2 regions of the Cytobacillus solani genome follow, and region 2 is predicted to be linked to the other one. Evidence: a T-box and tRNA genes for the amino acid it is inferred to sense, from the RefSeq annotation. Region 2 holds a T-box; the other holds one or more tRNA genes.
The links. The T-box of region 2 lies ahead of proS (proline--tRNA ligase). A T-box ahead of a tRNA ligase gene usually reads a tRNA of that ligase, here a tRNA-Pro.
Positions count from the first base shown of each region.

Region 1: it has a tRNA-Pro gene. The T-box ahead of proS (proline--tRNA ligase) is inferred to sense a tRNA for this amino acid. The anticodon was not compared.

Region 1 covers NZ_CP041305.1:1,794,819-1,804,414, forward strand. The annotation lists rRNA gene FI644_RS09240 (16S ribosomal RNA) at 1-1,429, opposite strand, end outside; tRNA gene FI644_RS09245 (tRNA-Ala) at 1,590-1,665, opposite strand; tRNA gene FI644_RS09250 (tRNA-Pro) at 1,679-1,755, opposite strand; tRNA gene FI644_RS09255 (tRNA-Arg) at 1,762-1,838, opposite strand; tRNA gene FI644_RS09260 (tRNA-Leu) at 1,851-1,939, opposite strand; tRNA gene FI644_RS09265 (tRNA-Gly) at 1,947-2,021, opposite strand; tRNA gene FI644_RS09270 (tRNA-Leu) at 2,033-2,114, opposite strand; tRNA gene FI644_RS09275 (tRNA-Lys) at 2,125-2,200, opposite strand; tRNA gene FI644_RS09280 (tRNA-Thr) at 2,214-2,286, opposite strand; tRNA gene FI644_RS09285 (tRNA-Val) at 2,299-2,374, opposite strand; rRNA gene rrf (5S ribosomal RNA) at 2,385-2,501, opposite strand; rRNA gene FI644_RS09295 (23S ribosomal RNA) at 2,692-5,624, opposite strand; rRNA gene FI644_RS09300 (16S ribosomal RNA) at 5,943-7,493, opposite strand; gene lysS (lysine--tRNA ligase) at 7,836-9,272, opposite strand; gene dusB (tRNA dihydrouridine synthase DusB) at 9,539-9,596, opposite strand, start outside.
Region 2 covers NZ_CP041305.1:2,748,759-2,758,354, forward strand. The annotation lists gene FI644_RS13740 (leucyl aminopeptidase) at 1-1,344, shown strand, start outside; gene FI644_RS13745 (Na+/H+ antiporter family protein) at 1,489-2,802, shown strand; gene FI644_RS13750 (MerR family transcriptional regulator) at 2,872-3,393, opposite strand; gene FI644_RS13755 (alpha/beta fold hydrolase) at 3,781-4,800, opposite strand; gene FI644_RS13760 (hypothetical protein) at 4,778-5,176, opposite strand; gene FI644_RS13765 (glucose 1-dehydrogenase) at 5,229-6,002, opposite strand; gene ald (alanine dehydrogenase) at 6,243-7,373, shown strand; T-box leader at 7,466-7,675, shown strand; gene proS (proline--tRNA ligase) at 7,945-9,342, shown strand; gene FI644_RS13780 (hypothetical protein) at 9,454-9,596, shown strand, end outside.

The sequences.
Region 1 (9,596 bases), 950 kb from region 2:
ACTCTCGTGGTGTGACGGGCGGTGTGTACAAGGCCCGGGAACGTATTCACCGCGGCATGCTGATCCGCGATTACTAGCGATTCCGGCTTCATGCAGGCGAGTTGCAGCCTGCAATCCGAACTGAGAATGGTTTTATGGGATTGGCTAAACCTCGCGGTCTTGCAGCCCTTTGTACCATCCATTGTAGCACGTGTGTAGCCCAGGTCATAAGGGGCATGATGATTTGACGTCATCCCCACCTTCCTCCGGTTTGTCACCGGCAGTCACCTTAGAGTGCCCAACTGAATGCTGGCAACTAAGATCAAGGGTTGCGCTCGTTGCGGGACTTAACCCAACATCTCACGACACGAGCTGACGACAACCATGCACCACCTGTCACTCTGTCCCCCGAAGGGGAACGTCCTATCTCTAGGATTGTCAGAGGATGTCAAGACCTGGTAAGGTTCTTCGCGTTGCTTCGAATTAAACCACATGCTCCACCGCTTGTGCGGGCCCCCGTCAATTCCTTTGAGTTTCAGCCTTGCGGCCGTACTCCCCAGGCGGAGTGCTTAATGCGTTTGCTGCAGCACTAAAGGGCGGAAACCCTCTAACACTTAGCACTCATCGTTTACGGCGTGGACTACCAGGGTATCTAATCCTGTTCGCTCCCCACGCTTTCGCGCCTCAGTGTCAGTTACAGACCAGAAAGTCGCCTTCGCCACTGGTGTTCCTCCAAATCTCTACGCATTTCACCGCTACACTTGGAATTCCACTTTCCTCTTCTGCACTCAAGTCTCCCAGTTTCCAATGACCCTCCCCGGTTGAGCCGGGGGCTTTCACATCAGACTTAAGAAACCACCTGCGCGCGCTTTACGCCCAATAATTCCGGACAACGCTTGCCACCTACGTATTACCGCGGCTGCTGGCACGTAGTTAGCCGTGGCTTTCTGGTTAGGTACCGTCAAGGTACCGCCCTATTCGAACGGTACTTGTTCTTCCCTAACAACAGAGTTTTACGATCCGAAAACCTTCATCACTCACGCGGCGTTGCTCCGTCAGACTTTCGTCCATTGCGGAAGATTCCCTACTGCTGCCTCCCGTAGGAGTCTGGGCCGTGTCTCAGTCCCAGTGTGGCCGATCACCCTCTCAGGTCGGCTACGCATCGTCGCCTTGGTGAGCCGTTACCTCACCAACTAGCTAATGCGCCGCGGGCCCATCTGTAAGTGATAGCCGAAGCCATCTTTCAACTTTTCTACATGAGTAGAAAAGGATTATCCGGTATTAGCTCCGGTTTCCCGAAGTTATCCCAGTCTTACAGGCAGGTTGCCCACGTGTTACTCACCCGTCCGCCGCTAATCTTTGGGAGCAAGCTCCCTCAGATTCGCTCGACTTGCATGTATTAGGCACGCCGCCAGCGTTCGTCCTGAGCCAGGATCAAACTCTCCAATAAAGAGTAAGATTAGCTCTTAAGTTTTAATACTTGAATTAACGTTGACGTTTTTTGTTCGTTCAGTTTTCAAAGAGCAATGATTATTATTACTCTGCCGCTCAAGGCGACTTTTAAATACTACTATGTTTAAAATGTTAAGTCAATACCTTTTTTAACATTTTGGTGGAGCCTAGCGGGATCGAACCGCTGACCTCCTGCGTGCAAGGCAGGCGCTCTCCCAGCTGAGCTAAGGCCCCATAAAAATATGAATGGTCGGGAAGACAGGATTCGAACCTGCGACCCCTTGGTCCCAAACCAAGTGCTCTACCAAGCTGAGCTACTTCCCGTTTTTATGGCGCGCCCGAAAGGAGTCGAACCCATAACCTTCTGATCCGTAGTCAGACGCTCTATCCAATTGAGCTACGGGCGCTATTTTTTAAAGTGGTGCCGAGGACCGGAATCGAACCGGTACGGTAGTCACCTACCGCAGGATTTTAAGTCCTGTGCGTCTGCCAGTTCCGCCACCCCGGCAAATAATTGGAGCGGAAGACGGGATTCGAACCCGCGACCCCCACCTTGGCAAGGTGGTGTTCTACCACTGAACTACTTCCGCAAATAAAATGATGCGGGTGAAGGGAGTCGAACCCCCACGCCTTGCGGCGCTAGATCCTAAGTCTAGTGCGTCTGCCAGTTCCGCCACACCCGCATTATTTAAATGGTGAGCCATGAAGGACTCGAACCTTCGACCCTCTGATTAAAAGTCAGATGCTCTACCGACTGAGCTAATGGCTCTTTCTAGGAAACATGCCGGCCAGAGGACTTGAACCCCCAACCTACTGATTACAAGTCAGTTGCTCTACCAATTGAGCTAGGCCGGCATAATAAAAATATGGTGGAGGATGACGGGATCGAACCGCCGACCCTCTGCTTGTAAGGCAGATGCTCTCCCAGCTGAGCTAATCCTCCATTTTATAAAGCCTAGCGACGTCCTACTCTCACAAGGGGACAGCCCCTAACTACCATCGGCGCTGAGAAGCTTAACTTCCGTGTTCGGGATGGGAACGGGTGTGGCCTTCTCGCCATCGTCACTAGACCTATTTATGATGAGGTTTGTTCCCTCAAAACTAGATAATGCTAAAGAAGAAGTTGAGTAATCATTTTGTCCAGCTACGGCTCCTAACTTCTCGGTCGTTTCGATCCGCCCCTACAAATCCAAATGCGGGATTTGCATGGTCGGCTCTCCAACGCCTTTCGAAGTTGAACAGTCGCCTTCGCCTTTCATTTTGGTTAAGTCCTCGACCGATTAGTATTTGTCAGCTCCACGTGTCACCACGCTTCCACCTCAAACCTATCAACCTGATCATCTTTCAGGGGTCTTACTAGCTTGACGCTATGGGAAATCTCATCTCGAGGGGGGCTTCATGCTTAGATGCTTTCAGCACTTATCCCTTCCGCACATAGCTACCCAGCGATGCTCTTGGCAGAACAACTGGTACACCAGCGGTGCGTCCATCCCGGTCCTCTCGTACTAAGGACAGCTCCTCTCAAATTTCCTGCGCCCACGACGGATAGGGACCGAACTGTCTCACGACGTTCTGAACCCAGCTCGCGTACCGCTTTAATGGGCGAACAGCCCAACCCTTGGGACCGACTACAGCCCCAGGATGCGATGAGCCGACATCGAGGTGCCAAACCTCCCCGTCGATGTGGACTCTTGGGGGAGATAAGCCTGTTATCCCCGGGGTAGCTTTTATCCGTTGAGCGATGGCCCTTCCATGCGGAACCACCGGATCACTAAGCCCGACTTTCGTCCCTGCTCGACTTGTAGGTCTCGCAGTCAAGCTCCCTTATGCCTTTACACTCTTCGAATGATTTCCAACCATTCTGAGGGAACCTTTGGGCGCCTCCGTTACTTTTTAGGAGGCGACCGCCCCAGTCAAACTGCCCACCTGACACTGTCTCCTGCCCCGATCAGGGGCATGGGTTAGAATTTCAATACAGCCAGGGTAGTATCCCACCGATGCCTCCACCGAAGCTGGCGCTCCGGCTTCCAAGGCTCCTACCTATCCTGTACAAGCTGTACCGAAATTCAATATCAGGCTACAGTAAAGCTCCACGGGGTCTTTCCGTCCTGTCGCGGGTAACCTGCATCTTCACAGGTACTATAATTTCACCGAGTCTCTCGTTGAGACAGTGCCCAGATCGTTACGCCTTTCGTGCGGGTCGGAACTTACCCGACAAGGAATTTCGCTACCTTAGGACCGTTATAGTTACGGCCGCCGTTTACTGGGGCTTCAATTCAGAGCTTCGCGTAAGCTAACCCCTCCTCTTAACCTTCCAGCACCGGGCAGGCGTCAGCCCCTATACTTCGCCTTGCGGCTTCGCAGAGACCTGTGTTTTTGCTAAACAGTCGCCTGGGCCTATTCACTGCGGCTTTTCAGGGCTATTCACCCTAAAAAGCACCCCTTCTCCCGAAGTTACGGGGTCATTTTGCCGAGTTCCTTAACGAGAGTTCTCTCGCTCACCTTAGGATTCTCTCCTCGCCTACCTGTGTCGGTTTGCGGTACGGGCACCTTATCCTCACTAGAGGCTTTTCTTGGCAGTGTGGAATCAGGAACTTCGGTACTATATTTCCCTCGCTGTCACAGCTCAGCCTTCACGCAAACGGGATTTTCCTCGCTTGCAGCCTAACTGCTTAGACGCACATATCCAGCAGTGCGCTTACCCTATCCTCCTGCGTCCCCCCATTGCTCAAACGGAGTTTGGTGGTACAGGAATATCAACCTGTTGTCCATCGCCTACGCTTTTCAGCCTCGGCTTAGGTCCCGACTAACCCTGAGCGGACGAGCCTTCCTCAGGAAACCTTAGGCATTCGGTGGATGGGATTCTCACCCATCTTTCGCTACTCATACCGGCATTCTCACTTCTAAGCGCTCCACCAGTCCTTGCGGTCTAGCTTCAACGCCCTTAGAACGCTCTCCTACCACGGACATCGTAGATGTCCATCCACAGCTTCGGTGATACGTTTAGCCCCGGTACATTTTCGGCGCAGAGTCACTCGACCAGTGAGCTATTACGCACTCTTTAAATGGTGGCTGCTTCTAAGCCAACATCCTGGTTGTCTAAGCAACTCCACATCCTTTTCCACTTAACGTATACTTTGGGACCTTAGCTGGTGGTCTGGGCTGTTTCCCTCTTGACTACGGATCTTATCACTCGCAGTCTGACTCCCATGGATAAGTCTTTGGCATTCGGAGTTTGTCTGAATTCGGTAACCCGATGGGGGCCCCTAGTCCAAACAGTGCTCTACCTCCAAGACTCTTTCTACATGAGGCTAGCCCTAAAGCTATTTCGGAGAGAACCAGCTATCTCCAAGTTCGATTGGAATTTCTCCGCTACCCACACCTCATCCCCGCACTTTTCAACGTGCGTGGGTTCGGTCCTCCATTCAGTGTTACCTGAACTTCAACCTGGACATGGGTAGATCACCTGGTTTCGGGTCTACGACCACATACTCATTCGCCCTATTCAGACTCGCTTTCGCTGCGGCTCCGTCTATTCAACTTAACCTCGCATGTAATCGTAACTCGCCGGTTCATTCTACAAAAGGCACGCCATCACCCATAAACGGGCTCTGACTACTTGTAGGCACACGGTTTCAGGATCTCTTTCACTCCCCTTCCGGGGTGCTTTTCACCTTTCCCTCACGGTACTGGTTCACTATCGGTCACTAGGGAGTATTTAGCCTTGGGAGATGGTCCTCCCTGCTTCCGACGGGATTTCTCGTGTCCCGCCGTACTCAGGATCCACTCTGGAGGGAACGAAGTTTCAACTACAGGGCTTTTACCTTCTCTGGCCGGCCTTTCCAGACCTGTTCATTTACCTCGTTCCTTTGTAACTCCGTGTAGAGTGTCCTACAACCCCAAGAGGCAAGCCTCTTGGTTTGGGCTAATCCCGTTTCGCTCGCCGCTACTCAGGGAATCGCGTTTGCTTTCTCTTCCTCCGGGTACTTAGATGTTTCAGTTCCCCGGGTCTGCCTTCAATACCCTATGTATTCAGGTAAAGATTCTATCCCATTACGGATAGAGGGTTCCCCCATTCGGAAATCTCCGGATCAAAGCTTACTTACAGCTCCCCGAAGCATATCGGTGTTAGTCCCGTCCTTCATCGGCTCCTAGTGCCTAGGCATTCACCGTGCGCCCTTTCTAACTTAACCTACTTCGGTCAATGATCAACTGCGCATCTCGGCGTCAGCTCTCTCGCTGTGCTCCTCACGTACTGAGTACGTTCCGGTGCTCGCTCGGTCGCTTCCTTGATCTGCTTGTTGCTCATTGCCCTCATGGTTTACACTCTTACTTGGTTTTAAAAACTCAATATAAGAGAAAAAACTAAGATGGCGATTACTCGGTTATTCTTCTTTATTACATTATCTAGTTTTCAAAGAACAAAAAAGTTTCGAGAGAAAATTACTCTCTCAAAACTGAACGAACAATGAAACGTCTTTTAATGAAGTTAGACTTCATTTCATCCTTAGAAAGGAGGTGATCCAGCCGCACCTTCCGATACGGCTACCTTGTTACGACTTCACCCCAATCATCTGTCCCACCTTAGGCGGCTGGCTCCTTGCGGTTACCCCACCGACTTCGGGTGTTACAAACTCTCGTGGTGTGACGGGCGGTGTGTACAAGGCCCGGGAACGTATTCACCGCGGCATGCTGATCCGCGATTACTAGCGATTCCGGCTTCATGCAGGCGAGTTGCAGCCTGCAATCCGAACTGAGAATGGTTTTATGGGATTGGCTAAACCTCGCGGTCTTGCAGCCCTTTGTACCATCCATTGTAGCACGTGTGTAGCCCAGGTCATAAGGGGCATGATGATTTGACGTCATCCCCACCTTCCTCCGGTTTGTCACCGGCAGTCACCTTAGAGTGCCCAACTGAATGCTGGCAACTAAGATCAAGGGTTGCGCTCGTTGCGGGACTTAACCCAACATCTCACGACACGAGCTGACGACAACCATGCACCACCTGTCACTCTGTCCCCCGAAGGGGAACGTCCTATCTCTAGGATTGTCAGAGGATGTCAAGACCTGGTAAGGTTCTTCGCGTTGCTTCGAATTAAACCACATGCTCCACCGCTTGTGCGGGCCCCCGTCAATTCCTTTGAGTTTCAGCCTTGCGGCCGTACTCCCCAGGCGGAGTGCTTAATGCGTTTGCTGCAGCACTAAAGGGCGGAAACCCTCTAACACTTAGCACTCATCGTTTACGGCGTGGACTACCAGGGTATCTAATCCTGTTCGCTCCCCACGCTTTCGCGCCTCAGTGTCAGTTACAGACCAGAAAGTCGCCTTCGCCACTGGTGTTCCTCCAAATCTCTACGCATTTCACCGCTACACTTGGAATTCCACTTTCCTCTTCTGCACTCAAGTCTCCCAGTTTCCAATGACCCTCCCCGGTTGAGCCGGGGGCTTTCACATCAGACTTAAGAAACCACCTGCGCGCGCTTTACGCCCAATAATTCCGGACAACGCTTGCCACCTACGTATTACCGCGGCTGCTGGCACGTAGTTAGCCGTGGCTTTCTGGTTAGGTACCGTCAAGGTACCGCCCTATTCGAACGGTACTTGTTCTTCCCTAACAACAGAGTTTTACGATCCGAAAACCTTCATCACTCACGCGGCGTTGCTCCGTCAGACTTTCGTCCATTGCGGAAGATTCCCTACTGCTGCCTCCCGTAGGAGTCTGGGCCGTGTCTCAGTCCCAGTGTGGCCGATCACCCTCTCAGGTCGGCTACGCATCGTCGCCTTGGTGAGCCGTTACCTCACCAACTAGCTAATGCGCCGCGGGCCCATCTGTAAGTGATAGCCGAAGCCATCTTTCAGCTTTTCTACATGAGTAGAAAAGGATTATCCGGTATTAGCTCCGGTTTCCCGAAGTTATCCCAGTCTTACAGGCAGGTTGCCCACGTGTTACTCACCCGTCCGCCGCTAATCTTTGGGAGCAAGCTCCCTCAGATTCGCTCGACTTGCATGTATTAGGCACGCCGCCAGCGTTCGTCCTGAGCCAGGATCAAACTCTCCAATAAAGAGTAAGATTAGCTCTTAAGTTTTAAAACTTGAATTAACGTTGACGTTTTTTTGTTCGTTCAGTTTTCAAAGAGCAATGATTGTTATTACTCTGCCGCTCAAGGCGACTTTTAAATACTATCACATTCATTGTGTTTAAGTCAATAACTTTTTTAATTTCTTTTTTCAAAAGTTATCGTCTCGCAACAACAGATATTAATATACCACCATATTTACGCGGTTGCAATATGTTTTTTCGATATTTATCTTTAGAATTCAAAGAAAAAATATTCATATTATTTATTGAAATACAAAAAAGGTAAAGCACATAAAATATCATGCCTTACCTCTGATAAAGTTATTTAACGGTGACGCATTAACGGGAATAATAAGACATCTCTAATGGAAGGAGAATTTGTTAAAAGCATGACAAGGCGATCGATACCAATCCCAAGCCCTCCCGTTGGAGGCATTCCGTATTCTAATGCTTCAATGAAATCATCATCCATCATATGAGCTTCGTCATTACCTTGCTCACGTTCTTTGAGCTGAGCTTCAAAACGTTGTCTTTGATCAATAGGATCATTAAGTTCTGTGAATGCATTCGCATGCTCACGTGCAACAATAAATAGCTCAAACCGATCCGTAAACCTTGGATCTTCATCATTTTTCTTTGCAAGCGGAGAAATTTCAACAGGGTGTCCAAAAATGAATGTTGGCTGAATTAATTTCTCCTCTACTTTTTGCTCAAAAAATTCATTTACAATATGGCCATAAAGCATATGTTCAGTAATTTCTACCCCATGCTCTTTCGCTAATTGCTGCGCTTCTTCCTTGCTCATCTCTTTCCAGAAGTCTACCCCTGTGTATTCCTTAATCGCATCTACCATATGAAGTCTTTTCCACTCTGGTTTTAAGTCAACTTCATATTCTCCATATTGCACCGTAGTTGTTCCAAGTACTTCCTGTGCGATGTGTGCAATTAGGTTTTCAGTTAAGCTCATAATGTCGCGATAGTCAGCATATGCTTCATATAATTCAATCATCGTAAATTCCGGATTATGGCGTGTTGAAACACCTTCATTACGGAAGACACGGCCGATTTCATACACCTTCTCTAAGCCGCCAACAATCAAACGCTTCAAATGTAGTTCAATTGCGATACGCATGTACAGCTCCATATCAAGTGCATTATGGTGGGTAATAAACGGACGAGCTGAAGCTCCACCAGCAATTGAGTGCATCATTGGGGTTTCTACTTCTAAGTACCCTTGGCTATCTAGATAGCGGCGCATGGATTGGATAATCCGACTACGGTCAACGAATGTTTTTTTGCTTTCCTCGCTCATGATTAAATCCAAATAACGTTGACGGTATCGTTGCTCAACGTCCTTTAAACCATGGAATTTATCCGGGAGTGGTCGTAACGCTTTCGTTAAAAGTTCAAATTCCTGAACCTTTACAGAAAGTTCGCCTACTTTTGTTTTAAAAAGAGTTCCTGAAACGCCAACGATATCCCCAAGATCAACCGAGTCGAAAATTTCATATTTTTCATCACCAATTGCATCTTTACGAACATAGATTTGAATTTGTCCAGATAAATCCTGGATATGTGCAAAACCCGCTTTTCCTTTCCCGCGCTTTGTCATGATACGGCCTGCAAGTGCTACTGTTATATTTTTTTCTTCAATCTCTTCTTTTTCAAGTGCTTCATATTGTTCGATCAATTCCTTAGTTTGATGAGAACGATCAAAACGCTTTCCAAAAGGATCTAGTCCTTGATTGCGAAGGCTATTCATTTTTTCCCTTCTGACGATTAATTGGTCATTTAATTCTTCATGACTCTGGCTCACTTATATCATCTCCATTATTTTGTAAATCTTTTTTATGTAAAGCTTATGCACAATAAAAGATTTCTCACTTCTATTATTCTACACAATGTGGACCGGACAGACATCAATAATATGAATAAATAGAATAAAAACTGCCAGTAGGTCACTGGCAGTTCTCTTTCGTTCAAAAGTATTATAGATAAAGAAAATTCCAAAGTCAAACATCACCACTGTTATCCCGCTTGGATTTGACTCTGTTCCTTTTCCTCTACTTCTATTACAAGTGCATTT
Region 2 (9,596 bases):
AAAAAAGCAGTAACAAAAGTACATACATTTGGACGTATGGGTGCGAAGAGATTATATGTTGTTGGTCTTGGCCGTGAAAAGGATTACTCCTTTGATGTGTTGCGGGAAGCACTTGGAAAGACCTTTAAGGTTGTTAAGTCTTCTACGATTCAGGAAGCTGCTGTTTATCTAGATTCTTTCCTAAATGAAAATGTGGATGCACTAGATGCAGCACATGCGGTTAGTGAGGCTTTCGCTTTATCTACCTATCGTTTCGCAGGATATAAGCAAAAATCGAATGAACCAGCAAAGAATATTGAAGATATGACTGTTTATAGTGAAGTAGCGGATGAAGAGGATGTAAAAGCTTCGTTAACAGTTGGCTATGCACATGGAAAAGGAACAAACTCAGCTCGTACACTTGTGAACCTGCCGGGAAATATGCTTACCGCTACAGACATGGCTAATTATGCGAAAGAGCTAGCATCTAAGTATGATTTCGAAGCGGAAATTCTTGAAAAAGAAGATATGCTAAAGCTAGGGATGGGCGCCTTACTTGCTGTAAACCAAGGGTCTACTGAACCGCCAAAAATGATTGTCCTGAAGTATCAAGGAAAAGAAGAATGGAAGGACGTTATTGGTTTAGTTGGCAAAGGCATTACCTTTGATACTGGCGGCTATTCTATTAAGTCAAAGGACGGCATTGTCGGAATGAAAACCGATATGGGAGGAGCCGCGGCTGTTCTTGGAGCGATGGAGATTATCGGTGAATTAAAACCTGAGCAGAATGTTGTCGCAGTTATTCCTTCTACTGACAATATGGTTAGCGGGAACGCATTTAAACCAGATGATGTGATTACATCAATGAGCGGCAAAACGATTGAAGTATTGAATACAGATGCGGAAGGACGGCTTGTGCTTGCTGATGCAGTTACATATGCGAAGCATCATGGAGCAAATTATTTAGTGGATGTAGCCACTTTAACTGGCGGGGTAATCGTGGCGCTTGGAACGGAAACGACTGGTGCGTTAACGAATAATGAGGCATTATGGGAGCAGGTCCTAGAGGCATCCTATGAGGCTGGAGAGCCAATTTGGCGTTTGCCTTTATTTGAAAAAGACAAACAAAGAGTTAGAAGCAGTAAAATCGCAGATTTAAACAATTCACCTGGCCGTGAAGGTCATGCCATCATGGGTGGCGCTTTTGTCGGTGAATTTGCAGAGGATACCCCTTGGGTACACTTGGATATTGCAGGAACATCTACAACTCGCAAGGAGCATGACCTTGGACCAGCAGGAGCAACTGGAGTAATGGTCCGTACACTCGCCTTGTTTGTAGAAAGATTTGAAACTGAATCGAATTAAGTTTAAAGCTTCGGAATAATTTTCCGAAGCTTTTTTTTGATACAAGTTGACAAAAAGCGATAGGATATGATAATTTTATACTCATATTTTAGTTCTCTACCAATTTACCAAAGTAAAGTAAGATTATGAGAGAGGGTTATCATCATGAATGCAGTCATCATAGCAGTTTTTGTTATGCTTGTATTAAGTCTTTTACGCGTAAATGTCGTTTTATCTTTAATTGCAGGAGCGCTAGTCGGTGGTTTAACTGGAGGCTTAAGTATAAATCAAACAATTGAGGTCTTCTCAAATGGGCTTGGAGGAAGTGCTGAGGTAGCATTAAGCTATGCCTTGTTAGGAGGATTTGCCATTGCTATATCAACCACAGGCCTGCCGAATTTACTAGTGGAGTGGATTCTTCAGAAGGTTGGAAGAGAAGGAGATTCCAAAGGAAAGAAACTTTCTAAAGCACTGATTGTCTTATCTATTTTAATCATGGCTTGTTTTTCCCAAAATGTGATTCCGATTCATATTGCTTTTATCCCTATTCTCATTCCGCCTTTATTAAGGGTAATGAATGAATTAGGTATTGACCGCCGCTTGATCGCTTCAGTCTTGACCTTTGGTTTAACGGCACCTTATATTTTGCTTCCAGCAGGTTTTGGACAGATTTTTCACGAAATCCTAGCAGACAACATGAAAAGCAGTGGATTGGCCGTTGACTTGAGTGATATTCCCAAAGCCATGCTGATCCCAACAGCTGGACTTGTAGTCGGACTGCTAGTTGCTATATTTATATCATACCGAAAGACAAGAAACTATCAGCAAAGTAAAATAGAGGAAATAGAAAAGGCAGGATACTCAAAAGCAGGGATTATTTTCTCTATCATTGCTATTATTGCTGCACTTCTTGTTCAAATTAAGCTCGATTCCATGATTTTTGGGGCATTAACTGGAATTCTTGTTATTTATATAAGCGGTGCGGTGAAATGGCGTGAAGCAGATCAGCTGTTAACAGAAGGGATGAAAATGATGGCCTTCATTGGTTTCGTTATGCTGTCAGCCTTTGGATTTGCTGATGTGCTTAAAGAAACTGGAGATGTAGAAAGCCTCGTAAAACAGTCTGCGGCAATTATTGGCGGAAGCAAATCACTTGCTGCGCTCCTTATGTTAATTGTCGGTCTTATTGTAACGATGGGAATTGGTTCATCCTTTTCAACGATTCCAATCATTGCAACGATTTTTGTTCCGCTTGCGCTTGAAATAGGCTTTAGTCCAATGGCTACGATTGCGTTAGTTGGAACTGCTGCAGCACTAGGAGATGCGGGTTCGCCAGCATCTGACAGTACATTAGGACCTACAGCCGGATTAAATGTAGACGGCCAGCATAATCATATTTGGGATACCTGTGTGCCAACATTCCTTCATTATAATATCCCGTTAATCCTCTTTGGATGGCTGGCCGCAATGATTCTTTAATTTTTTAACATGCAGCTCCTATAAATGGGAGCTGTATTTCTTTTTTTAAAATTTCAATGGATGAGGGATTTAGAAGCCAAATAAAGAGGTAATAAGATTTTTCCTTTTGCTTTTCTTCCTTGGTAATTCCTTATCGAAAACGAATACATGATCGGATGGGATATGCTGATTCTCCTTATTTATCCCTTCTTCAAGGCATTGTATTCTCTTATTTAACATCTCTACCTCAGCTTGCAGCTCCTCAATTTCCCGCCGATGCTGTAAAAGCTGATAGGATACAACATCATCCGCCTTTTTATTTAGTCTTTGCTCGAACTCGTTCATTCTTGCTAGAAGTTTCTCAGAAAATGGATCATTTCCGGCTGATTTTACTACACCGGTACGCGTCTTTTTTCGTTCTACCGTTACATCCTGAATCATGACCCCCTTTTTTAGCTGTTCCTGAACTTGTTTTAGCAGCTGAATATCCTCGTCTGTAAATGAATAATGCCCGAGTTCATTCCTTTCCATTTGGAGCTCCAGCTGCTTCACCCATCGTTGGATTGTGCTTGATGAAACCCCTAATAACTTTGCGACAGCACTTGTATTCATCCTGAAACCTCCTTAAGCTTCCCTTTTAATAGTGGATTCTCTGAGTTAAAAGCAGATTCCTTCCCGTATGACAAAACAAGTTTCTTTTCGGCAAAGAAAGAGGATTTATTACAAGTTTTTTCCGGCTCATTATTCAAAAAGAAAAGCCATACAAAAAAGTATGGCAAAAGGAATGAATCGGTCTTTACTATTTTTTAATCAAAGCTAAAAAAGTCTTTAAACACAATTGCTGCATATCCCAAATACCCATGAAGAGTTTGATTGGCAGTGGCAGGTATCTTAGGGGTTAACAAATAAAACATACGCATCCTCCTTTTTTAAAATGCTTTCCCCTGCTGATTCATGTCATCATCAGCAGGGGAAGTCACATGAAACCTTTCATATCATCTAATTGGAGCGGTCAGACAGCCACTTGTCTAAATAACCTGGTGCTTTGCCTTCTTTTGCAAGACTCCCGTGGCCTCCTTCGAGAATATGGAAGGATTTATCTATACTTGAAACATGGTCGACGATCGGCAGGATTTGTTCGATTGGAATCAGTCGATCATGACTAGCGCCTACTGCCATTAAATTCGCTGTAATATTTTCTAGTTTAGCTGGTTGATCTCCAATTACTAGATTCCCATTGATAAGTTTATTTTCTTTCTCAAAGTCAACTGCCATCTGCTTTAATGCTGCAGCAGATAAAGGGATGTGACTGTTGGTCCAATAATTAAAGCGACTCCATTTTAAATTTCGCTCTTCATCGTCTGCATGGCTTAAAAGAGAAAGATAAGGAGAGTAAGAGATGGGTACTGTAGCTAGCCGCATCCCCCTTTTAACATATGCGGGAGGGATAATTCCCCAAGCATCTAATATTGGATTAAGATTGATCTCTCCATTTTGGAGCATTTTTACGCCTTCACTGAAAATAGGCATGACACTAAAATCAATCGGAGCAACAGAAATAATAAGATTTTTAATTGGTTCATCGGCAATGGTTGCATAGATAGCAGCAAACGTACCGCCCATACAAAAGCCCATTAATGTGATTTCTGACGCGTTTGAATGGAGCAGTGCTCGTTGAACGCCTTTTTTTATATAGCGAAGAATGTAATCATCCACTGTCAAATCTTTATCTTCATATCCAGGTATTCCGAAATCAAGGAGATACACCTCGTACCCGCTAGAGGTAAAAGCTTCGATTAAGCTATATTTAGGACCAAGATCAAGAATAAATGGTTGATTAATAAGTGAGTAAATCAAAAAAAGCGGTACCTTATATTTTTTATTTTCTGAAGGATAATACCAAAGAGTGGCTTTGTTTTTCTTCCAGATGGCAGTTCGTGGTGTCAGTCCAACCTCAGGTTCTAAGGCAGAAATCGTTTTGATAAAGCCCGTCCATCTATTTATTTTTGGAGTACTCATATTTTTCCCTCTCCCATCTATTTGAGGAAGAAAAGGAAGGACTATTTACAATTGTGTCCTTAAATTCTTCAAAGGACCGGTTTAATTGCGTGACTTGCTCTTCTAATAAATCCAATTTCTCTTCGGCTTGGATAAATAATTTTGTTGTGTTGGCTACGTCGTTTTTTGTTGGAAAATTAAAGGGGATCGATAAGGTTTCGACTGTTTGCTGCAGCTTGCTTATGGAAGCAGCTACAAGCCGTGATTGATTATTCACTGCTTTTAGAATGGATGGTTGATTAAGTGCATCATGAATGGAGTTGTTTAGACCCAACTCTACCTTCAGACCTAATTTCTTGACAGCATTTAGTATTTCTTGCGTGTGGTTTGTAGTCATTATATACGCTCCTTTCTTAGTAACTATCGTTAAGCGGGGCGCTTCCGCTTTTTTATATTCCTGATATCAGCCCGCCATCAATGACGAGTACTTGACCAGTTATATAGTCAGAAGCATTTGAGGATAGGAAAAGGGCTGCTCCTTTAATATCCTGATCAGTGCCAAAGCGACCAGCAGGTATTCTTTTTAAGATAATATGGCTTGTTTGATCAAATGCCTTTGTTTTTTTACTAGGAAAAAATCCTGGAGCAATGGCATTCACTTGAATATTATGCTGTGCTAGCTTTATTGCTAAATCTTTCGTTAATGCATTGACAGCGCCTTTACTTGTACTATAAGCAATAGCATCTAGGAAAGCAGGATTCGTTCCTTTGATTCCAGTTATGGATGAAATATTGATAATTTTCCCATTTCCTTGCTGAGCCATTATTTTGCCCGCTGCCTGCGAAAATAGGAACATTCCTTTCAAATTCACATTCATGACTTTATCCCATTGATCAGCCGTTATTTCTAGTGTAGGAGCAATCCAAGAGGTGCCGCTATTGTTAATAAGAATATCAATCGTGCCAAAGTGCTGAACCGTTTGATCTATTACAGCTTGAATATCCGCTTGGTTTGTAATATCGCATGTTATTGCTAACGATTGTACGCCTTTTTTCACTAGCTGCTCACTAATCTTTTGACAGTCTTCTAGATTTCTAGAGCAGATGACTACATTTGCCCCTGCCTCTGCTAGTGCATTGGCCATTTGTTCCCCAAGCCCTTTTCCTCCGCCTGTTACAATGGCCGTTCTATTCTGTAAATGAAATAAATCCATTACATCCAAATGATATCCCTCCTTATAATTAGTTTTCGAGTAAATGTCTTCGTTATAGTATAGACAAGCATAAGAAGAAGGGTGTCAAAAATGAATCGTTTGCCCGGAAATACCGCGCTTTGAATGGCTTGTCAAACAATTATGTGGATTTTGAAAATAAAGAGGATTGGTGTTGATTATTCTAATTCTTATCATTATACTTAGGGTAGTTTTGATAATAAAAGAGTTGTATAGAAAGGGGAAAATACAATGATTATCGGAGTACCTAAGGAAATAAAGAATAATGAGAACCGTGTGGCAGCAACCCCTGCTAGCGTGTATACATTAGTTCGTGCAGGACATCAAGTTTTAGTAGAAACAGATGCTGGCCTTGGAAGCGGTTTCACTAATGAGGATTACAAGGAAGTTGGAGCAGAAATCGTCTCTACAGCAAAAGAGGCTTGGGCTGCAGAAATGGTTATGAAGGTAAAAGAGCCGCTTGAATCCGAATATACATATTTCCGTGAAGGCCTAGTGCTTTTCACATACTTACACTTAGCTGCAGAGCCTGAATTAGCAAAGGCTTTAGTTGAAAAGGGTGTTACGGCAATTGCATATGAAACAGTGGAAGTCAATCGTACATTGCCATTGCTTACACCTATGAGTGAAGTAGCTGGCCGTATGGCTACTCAAATTGGCGCACAATTCTTACAAAAAACAAATGGCGGCAAAGGAATTTTGCTAGCTGGTGTTCCTGGCGTTTCACGCGGCAAGGTAACGATTGTCGGAGGCGGTGTTGTTGGTATTAATGCGGCTAAAATGGCAATCGGCTTAGGAGCTGATGTGACAATTATTGATTTAAGCCCAGAACGTCTTCGCCAACTTGATGATATTTTTGGAAACAGCATTCAAACCTTAATGTCTAATCCATTCAATATTGCTGAAGCAGTGAAGGAAAGTGATCTTGTTGTTGGCGCTGTCCTTATTCCAGGAGCTAAGGCACCGAAGCTTGTTACAGAAGAAATGGTTAAAACGATGTCTCCTGGCTCTGTCGTAATTGATGTGGCTGTTGACCAAGGTGGAATTTTTGAAACAGTAGATCATATTACAACACATGATAACCCAACATATGAAAAGCATGGGGTTGTTCACTATGCAGTTGCGAACATGCCTGGTGCCGTTCCAAGAACATCTACAATTGCATTAACAAATGTAACGATTCCTTATGCATTGCAAATTGCAAATAAAGGTGTCAAGAAAGCAATTGATGAAAATCCTGCATTAAAGCTTGGTGTGAATGTTGTAAACGGCAGCATCACATATGAGGCAGTTGCAAGAGATCTTGGATATGATTATGTAACAGTGGACTTGGCATTTGAAAATGCTGCAGCAGCAAAATAATTGAAGATTCCCTTTGGCAAACTGTCAAAGGGATTTTTTGTGAGATCATCGATTGACATTTGAAACAAATATTTATATAATTTCAAAAAAATAGTTAAACATTGATGAGGAATAGTAAAATGTGCACTGTTTATTATAGAGAGGGAGCCAATTGCTGAAAGGGTCCTATAAGCAGCCATTTGAACCTGTCTCTGAGTTCTGTATCATTTAAAGATTACAGCGGGTTTACATCCCGTTATCATGTATGAGTGTAAAGCTTTGCTTTAAATTAGGGTGGTACCGCCAAGTGATTGGTCCCTATTTTATCGTAAAGCTTTTTTATTTTACGGCTGTATTAAAGCTGCATGTTGATAATTGTACTGGTTGATTGTAACGAAAGGCGCGAGACTCCTGCGGGAGATGTAGGACAGGTGAGACCCCGCAGGAGCGTATGCGACGAGGAGGCTCACCGCCTATCTCGCGGAAAGCGAGTGCCTGTAGCGAAAATCAGCAGCCATGTTTAACACAGCCTATTTTATAAGAAATTGAGGTGGATTAAGTGGGAAAAGAGTTTGTAAAAGATATTACGGCAATGGAAGTCGATTTTGCCCAGTGGTATACAGATGTTGTTACAAAAGCAGATTTGATTGATTATTCAAGTGTACGCGGTTCAATGATTATCCGCCCCTATGGATATGCTTTATGGGAAAATATCAAAAATGAGTTAGATGATCGAATCAAAGAAACAGGGCATGAAAATGTCTATATGCCACTGTTTATCCCTGAGAGTCTTCTTCAAAAGGAAAAGGATCATATCGAGGGGTTCGCTCCAGAAGTGGCATGGGTAACGCATGGCGGGGAAGAGGAATTAGCAGAACGATGGTGTGTAAGACCAACATCTGAGGTATTATTCTGTGAGCACTATAAAAACATTATTCACTCATATCGCGATTTGCCAAAACTGTACAACCAGTGGGCAAATGTGGTGAGATGGGAGAAAACGACACGTCCGTTCTTACGTACGCTAGAGTTCTTATGGCAAGAGGGGCATACGTGCCATGCGACAGATGAGGAAGCTCATGAAGAAACGGTTAGAATGCTTGATGTGTATGCGGATGTTTGTGAAAATGTGCTTGCTATCCCGGTTGTGAAAGGGCAAAAAACGGATAAAGAGAAATTTGCCGGGGCGAAATACACGTATACAATTGAAAGCCTGATGCATGATGGAAAAGCATTGCAGTCAGGTACTTCACACCATTTAGGTGATGGGTTTGCAAAGGCTTTTGGCATTCAGTTTACAGATCAAGAGGGGAAATTGCAGTATGTACAGCAAACATCATGGGGCTTTACGACACGTATTATTGGCGCAATGATTATGGTTCATGGAGATGACAGAGGACTAGTTATTCCTCCAAAGGCAGCCCCAACTCAACTGATGATTGTTCCTATTGCCCAACATAAGGAAGGGGTTCTTGATTACGCATATGGCTTGAAAGAAACATTAGCCCGTATTGCCCGTGTCGATATTGATGCAAGTGATAAAAAGCCAGGATGGAAATTTAATGAATATGAAATGAAAGGTGTTCCATTACGACTTGAAGTTGGTCCAAAGGATATGGAAAAGCAGCAAGTCGTTTTGGTAAGAAGGGATACAGGAGAAAAGATCTTTGTACCTACTGATCATTTGGAAGCAAAGATTACTGAAATTCTCGATGATATTCAGAGACAACTATTTGAAAAGGCAAAAGAACTTCGTGAAGAAAAAACGTATGTGGCCCTAAATCATGGGGAATTGAAAGAAACATTCGCGCAAAAGACAGGATTTGTTAAAGCAATGTGGTGTGGCGACAGAAGCTGTGAGGATCAGATAAAAGAAGAAACAGGTGCAACCTCAAGATGCATGCCTTTCAATCAAGAAGCTGTTTCAACAGAATGTGTATGCTGTGGAAAAGAAGCGGAGAAATTAGTTTACTGGGCTAAAGCGTATTAATAACTGGGGAACCTCTAAAGGGAAACTGCTCAATATGTATAAAAGCCCACTCAAATCGGGTAAAAAAAGCATATGAAGTAGTGTAGGAATAAATATTAGGAGGTTACCCAGATGTATAATATTAGAAGAGGCCCACATCCAGGGGATACAAGGTTCTTTTTTGCCGGTCCATTGGTTGGTGGATTATTTGGAGGGTTAATAGGTGGCTTTGCTGGAGCAGCAATCGCTAGACCTCGTCCATTTTACGGGCCTGT